Thiocapsa bogorovii: one gene and its partner. The protein of the gene in region 1 interacts with the protein of each later gene in a pairwise test. Links are inferred from orthologs where the notes say so. Each region holds a gene or a part of one and is shown on either strand. Other genes may lie near its edges. The genes, in order: tsaE and rlmB.

Region 1 (3,313 bases):
CCTCCGGAATCGCCAACACCTGCCCGACCCGGATGATGTCGTCGTTTAGACCGTTGCGGGCGCGCAGAGCGGAGATGCTGACGCTGTGCCGCTTGGCGATCCCCGAGAGGGTATCGCCCGGACCGATGACGTATTCGCGCGCGCCTCCGCCGCCTTGCAGTGAGGCGTCGACGAGCGTCCCGTGAGGCGGATACTTGCGAAAATACCCCAGCACGCCGGCCATGATCGCCTGGGCGAGCTGTCGCTGATGGCCCCGATCACGCAGCCGCTTCTCTTCTTCCGGGTTGCTGATGAACGCGGTCTCGACCAGGATCGAAGGCACGTCCGGCGCCTTGAGAACGGCAAACCCCGCTCGCTGCACGTCGCCGCGATGGACGACGCCCAACCGCCCGAGGTTGGCGAGGACCATGGCCGCGGCCTGAGTACTCTGCTCGATGGTCGCGTTCTGTGTCATATCCATCAGTACGGTCGCCAACAGATCGTCGTTGTTCGCGAGATCGACGCCGCCGATCAGATCCGCGCTGTTCTCGCGATTCGCCAGCCATTTCGCCGCTTCACTGCTCGCCCCGCTGAAGGACAAGGTGTAGACCGAGGAGCCTCGCGCAGTCGCGTTGGTGAAGGCATCGGCATGGATCGAAACGAAAAGATCGGCACGGCGCTCACGTGCGATCCCGATCCGCTCCTGTAGCCCGATATAGTAATCGCCGTCGCGGATCATCAGCGCCTCGAGACCCGGCTCGCGGTCGACGAGCTTGGCGAGCTCGCGCGCGATCGCAAGGGTGACGTCCTTCTCCAGGGTCCCGGCGGCGCCGATAGCACCGGGATCCTCGCCGCCGTGACCGGCGTCGATGGCGACGATAATCGCAGGACCTTCACCTCGAGGTGCCCCGCTTTTGCGAACCGACGAATTCGGGAACGAGGGCAGCGCCACACGCCGGACGCTCGAACCGTCCTTCGGTGTCAGATCGATGATCAGCCGATGTCCGTAGCGCTCGTTCGGGCTCAGCGCAAAGCTCTTGGCCCGTACCGGTTGTTTGAGATCCAGCACGATGCGCAGATCCGATCCGCCTCGCACCCCGCCGCGCAGGCCGACCAGAACGGGGTCACCGAGGTCGACCTTCGGCAGATTGCTCTGCATGCGTGCGTCGTCGAGGTCGATGACGAGTCGATCCGGCTCGTCCAGCGGGAAGATCCGGTGTGTGATCGCCGATGAGGTCTCGAAGACCAGCCGGGTCTTCTCCGGATCGGTCCAGACCCGCGTACCCTGCACCGATGCCTGCTCCGCGAAGACGCACTGCGCCGAAACCGCAAGCAGGAGGAGAAAAAGAAGCGTCGAGATCAGCCTATTCACGAGCACGGCCTTCCGGTTGCTCCCGATCCGATCGATCGTGCGTCGAACGATAGCATGCCCAAAGACGCCTTTCCAAATTGCATCATTGGATTACATCCGACTTCTCAGGCGATGCGGAACGCGCCGGGACACGGGAGGCAAGTCCGGCCAGCGCCTCCAGCACAGACTCGCCCGATGCCGTCCGGGCCGACAGACGCAGGAGCCGGCCGTTCGCGACGTACTCGATCGCAATCACCAGGTCGGGCGGCGGCAACATCCCGACACCGCGCTCGGGCCACTCCACCATCCAGACGGCATCCTCGGCGAGCAGATCGCGCAGCCCCAGATACTCGAGCTCCTGCGGATCACCGAGGCGATAGAGATCCAGGTGGTTGATGCATCGGTCCGCCAGCTCGTAGGGTTCGAGCAGGGTATAGGTCGGACTGCGCGCGGCACCGCGATGGCCCAGCCCCGCGAGAACACCCCGCGTCAGGGTCGTCTTGCCGGTCCCCAGGTCGCCCTCGAGATAGACGATCAGACGCGGCGGCAAGAGCGCGGCGATCCGCGCTCCGAAGGCGAGCTGTGCCTCGGGATCGGGCAGCCACTGTTCGATCATACGTCCTCCTGCGGCGCGGGCACGTGATTGGCGACCGTGCGAAGGGCGGCGATGATATCGCCCGCAACGAGCCCGCGCTCGCCGTTCCGCGCGGCCCGATCCCCTGCAGCCGCGTGTAGACAGACGCCGGCGCAGGCCGCCTCCTCCGCGTCGAGACCCTGAGCGCGCAAGGCGCCGACGATCCCGGTCAAGACATCCCCGGAGCCGGCGGTCGCCATTCCGGGGTTGCCATCGCTGCAGACCGCAAGCGGGCGCGCCGGATCGCTTCGGATCAGTGTCCCGGCGCCTTTCAGAACAGCGACACCGCCGAAGCGCCCCTGTAGCGCGTGCACGCCGGCCGGGCGATCCTGCTCGATCGAAGCGACGTCGGTCCCGAGCAGGCGTGCAGCCTCCCCCGGATGCGGCGTCAACACCCAATCCATCCCCGAGCGAGGTGCCTCGGCGAGGAGGTTCAGGGCATCGGCATCGACGACCATCGGCCTATCGACGGCAAGGACGTGTTCCCAAAGATCGCGGCCCCACGCCTCGCGACCCAGCCCCGGGCCGATCGCGACGACATCGGCTCGCGCGATCAGAGGAGCCAGATCCGTCGCGGTCTCGACCGCCGACACCATCAGCTCGGGACGCGAGAGATTCAGCCAAGCGGCGTGTGCCGGATGCGTGGCGATCGTGACCAATCCGGCCCCGGCCCGCAACGCGGCCTCGCCGGCGAGCCGCACGGCACCGGATAGACCGGGTGCGCCGCCGATCACCAACAGGTGTCCGAAGGTGCCCTTGTGCGCGGTGCGGGGACGTCGCCCGAAACGCACCGACTGCTGATCCCAGTCGATGCGTCGCGCCGATGCCACCTCGCAGGAATAGACCCGGGCCGGGATCGAGAGCGCGCTGAAACGGATCTCGCCACAGTACTCGGGTCCGGCCCCGATAAAGAGACCTTGTTTGAGTCCGATGAAGCTGACGGTGAGATCCGCGCGCACCGCCACGCCCATGACCTGCCCGGTGTCGGCATGCAGACCCGACGGGATATCGACGGCGAGCACCGGTACGCGCTGCCTGTCGAGTGCCTGAATCGCCTCGGCCCACAGACCCTCGACCGGGCGTTCCAGTCCGGTCCCGAGGACGGCATCGACCAGAACATCCGAGCGCCGCGGCAATCCACGATAGGGCTCGATCGTCCCGCCCGCGTCACGCCAGGCGTCGCGACTGAGGGCCGCATCGCCCATGAGGCGTTGCGGGTTCCCGAGCTGCAACAGGCGCACGGACAGACCATCGGCCCGCCCCAGCCGTGCGATCACATAGCCGTCACCGCCGTTGTTGCCGACACCGACCAGAACGGTGAGATCACGCGCGTCCGGCCAGCGCTCGCG
Region 2 (3,245 bases), 4.5 Mb from region 1 along the record:
TGTCATGCGCTCGCATGCGCGGCTGACCTACGACCAGGTCGCCGCGATGATCATCGACGGTGATGCCGATCTGTGCGAGAAGCACGCGGACCTGCTGCCCCACCTGCACGAGCTCTACGCCCTTTACCAGACACTGCACCAAGCGCGCGCAGAGCGCGGTGCGATCGACTTCGACACCGTCGAAACCAAGTTCGTCTTCAACGAGCAGGGACGCATCGCCGCCGTGGTGCCGTTGGTGCGCAACGAGGCGCACAAGATCATCGAAGAGTGCATGCTCGCCGCGAACGTCGCCGCCGCGCGTCTCTTCGAGCGCAAGAAGATGCCGGCGCTCTACCGCATCCATGACCTGCCGAACGCGGAGAAGTTGAGCGACCTGCGCGAGTTTCTCGGACAGCTCGCGCTGAAGCTCCCGGGCGGCGAGAAGCCGACCGCCAAGGACTATGCCGAGCTGCTCGAGTTGGTCAAAGACCGTCCGGATCGTGGCTTGATCCAGACCGTGTTGCTGCGTTCCATGCAGCAGGCGATGTACAGCTCGGACAACGTCGGCCATTTCGGTTTGGCTTACGATGCGTACACGCATTTTACCTCCCCGATTCGCCGCTACCCGGATCTGGTCGTCCATCGCATCATCAAGCACCTCCTGCGCGGCGGGACCGCGGCCGACCTGGACTACTCCAAGATGGAGCTTCAGCAGATCGGCGAGTACTGCTCGGGCACCGAGCGGCGCGCCGACGAGGCGACCCGTGACGCCGACGATTGGCTCAAGTGCGAGTTCATGAAGGGCAAGCTCGGTGAGAAGTTCGACGGCATCATCACCAGCGTCAACTCGTTCGGCATCTTCGTCGAGCTCGACGAGGTCCATGTCGATGGCCTGGTGCACATCACCGCGCTCGACAACGACTTCTACCATTTCGACCCCATCGGCCATCGTCTACACGGCGAGCGCACCGGCACCGTCTACCGTCTCGGCGATCCCCTGCGGGTGCAGGTTGCAGCCGTAAACCTCGACGATCGTAAGATCGACTTTGTGCTCGCCGAGGCGAGCGGTAAGGGCGTTAAGGGCGGACAGGGCGGGCGCAAGTCCAAGCCGAAAGCGAAGCCGACGGCTCAGGCGGCCGGCTCGTCGGCGGCTCCGGCTCAGGCAGACAAACCTGCCGAAGGCGCCAAGAAGCCGCGTTCGCGCAACCGGCGCAAACGCAAGCCGGCCGGCGCGGCCCCGACCTCCTGACCATGAAGACTGCGCGACGCCTCGTCGGGAGCCGTGACGAGGTGCGGCGCCCGACGGCGGGGCTGCATCCGGTCGGCGGTATTCACAGTGCGCGCGCCGCGATCAAGTTCGGGAGCGAAGGGGTCGGTGAGCTTTGGCTCGACCGCAGTCGTCGGGACCGGCGGTTAGCGGAGTTGGCCGATCTCGCGAGTCAGGCGGGCGTCAAGGTCCGCCAGGTCGAGCGCGACGAACTGGAGCGCGCAGCCGAGGGCGCCAATCACCAGGGCGCACTGGCCTGGGTGCGTGTTCCGGCGGCACGCTCCGAGCAGGATCTCGATGGACTCCTCGAGCGCGTCGAAGGTCCGCCGTTTCTTCTTCTGCTCGACGAGGTGCAGGATCCACACAATCTCGGGGCCTGTCTGCGCACCGCGGAAGGTGCCGGCGTCCATGCCGTCATCGCGCCGAAGGACAGCGCCGTCGGTCTCACGCCGGTCGTTTGCAAGGTCGCCAGCGGTGCCGCCGAGACCCTGCCCTATGTGCAGGTCACCAATCTGGCCCGGACCATGGGCTACCTCAAAGAGCGAGGGATCTGGCTCACCGGAACGAGCGGCGATGCGGACACCGAGCTCTATGCCGCCGACCTCACAGGGCCGCTCGGCCTGGTCATGGGCAGCGAAGGCACCGGCCTGCGTCGTCTCACACGCGAGCATTGCGATCGGCTGGTCCGCCTACCCATGTGCGGCGCCGTCGAGAGTCTCAATGTCTCGGTCGCCGCGGGTGTTTGTCTCTACGAGGCGTTGCGCCAGCGCCGGGCCTGAGCCGACCGCGGCCGGCGTGGTCGTATCGGGCGTCCGGGGCGGCCTGTCGGATTAGGCTTCGCCGATCCGGCCACCGGCGGCGGTGTCGACAAGCGGTTCGACGGTGACGACGCACATGGTGTTTCCGTCGATCCTCCAGCGGACGTTCAGATCGTAGAGCCGGAGGCCGAACTCGCGGCGTTCGGGGTAGCGGCCCATATAGCCCGGGCGCGGATCTTGGGCGAGGACCTGTTCGATCAGCGTGCGCAGTCGGCGCGCCCCGGTCGGATCCGCTTCGGCAATGCCTTGGAGGGCCTCCGCGGAAAAGTCGACGTCGGCGGCGACGATCTCGGGCGCCGTGGCGAAGCCGCTTCTGGCTCCAGGAATGCTGTCTGCATAAGGGACATAGGGCTTGATGTCGAGGATCGGGGTGCCATCCAAGAGATCGACACCGCGCACCTCGAGCGCGAGTCCGCGTCCGTCTTTGACGAGTCCGAGCTGCTCGACCGCGGAGATCCCGATGGGGTTCGGCCGGTAGGGCGCGCGGCTCGAGAAGACGCCGACGCTCTCGCGGCCGCCGAGACGCGGCGGTCGCACCGTCGGGCTCCAGCCGGCGATCAGGCAGTCCTCGTGAAAGACGAAGAGGAGCCAGACATGCGAGAAGCCTTCGAGCCCTTTGAATGCCTCCTCCCGCGCGAAGTCGGGCAGCAGCTCGACACGCGCCTCGGCGGCGGTCACCAATCCGGGCTGGCGCGGGATCCCGAACTTGTCGGTGTAGGGGGAGCGGATGTGGCCGATGGGTGCGAAGGTGAAGGACATGCATTCGCCTGCTGTGATTGGGTGGGTCCCATTATGTCGGAGAATGCCGCAGGCCTCCCGTCGCCGGGTTCCGGCAGTGATATGCGGGATCGTTTGGTCGTGGGCCTGACCGCGATGAGCCGGGATCAATGTCCGTCAAGACGAGCGCATTCGGGGATCTTGAAGGGCAGGTGGCTGGAAGCTGGCGGCCGGCGGTGTCTTTTGGAATGATTCGACCGACCAAGCCGGACGGACGCGGTGCAACCCTAAACCCGGACTCGCGCTATTCGGCCGCGCGACGCGAGTCCGAAGACGACGGTTGGCCGGTCGACGCTGAGCTCCCGCCCCTTCGCACGCAGCTTGGGGTGGACACGAGCCGCACCCTGATCAGCTACAACCAATCGCCCGACATCCCCTTCGATCGCTCGGTGAATCCATTCCGC

What was found.
Region 2: the proteins of tsaE (region 1) and rlmB interact in binary tests that used the Escherichia coli proteins (3 or more experiments, as listed by UniProt). The link is inferred for Thiocapsa bogorovii from one-to-one orthologs.

What each region holds. Positions count from the first base shown.
Region 1 is NZ_CP089309.1:5,297,518-5,300,830, reverse strand. The notes cover bases 191-3,189. They hold tsaE (tRNA (adenosine(37)-N6)-threonylcarbamoyltransferase complex ATPase subunit type 1 TsaE), read right to left. Parts: upstream 1,947-3,189; coding sequence 1,434-1,946; downstream 191-1,433. Other genes in these bases: LT988_RS23565 (NAD(P)H-hydrate dehydratase), read right to left, coding at 1,943-3,189; LT988_RS23575 (N-acetylmuramoyl-L-alanine amidase), read right to left, coding at 191-1,357. In the rest of the region: more of LT988_RS23575, read right to left, coding at 1-190; more of LT988_RS23565, read right to left, coding at 3,190-3,313. UniProt on the Escherichia coli protein: Required for the formation of a threonylcarbamoyl group on adenosine at position 37 (t(6)A37) in tRNAs that read codons beginning with adenine.
Region 2 is NZ_CP089309.1:843,313-846,557, reverse strand. The notes cover bases 197-3,127. They hold rlmB (23S rRNA (guanosine(2251)-2'-O)-methyltransferase RlmB), read left to right. Parts: upstream 197-1,230; coding sequence 1,231-2,025; downstream 2,026-3,127. Other genes in these bases: LT988_RS03885 (PA0069 family radical SAM protein), read left to right, coding at 3,030-3,127; tsaA (tRNA (N6-threonylcarbamoyladenosine(37)-N6)-methyltransferase TrmO), read right to left, coding at 2,077-2,823; rnr (ribonuclease R), read left to right, coding at 197-1,228. Outside these bases: more of rnr, read left to right, coding at 1-196; more of LT988_RS03885, read left to right, coding at 3,128-3,245. UniProt on the Escherichia coli protein: Specifically methylates the ribose of guanosine 2251 in 23S rRNA.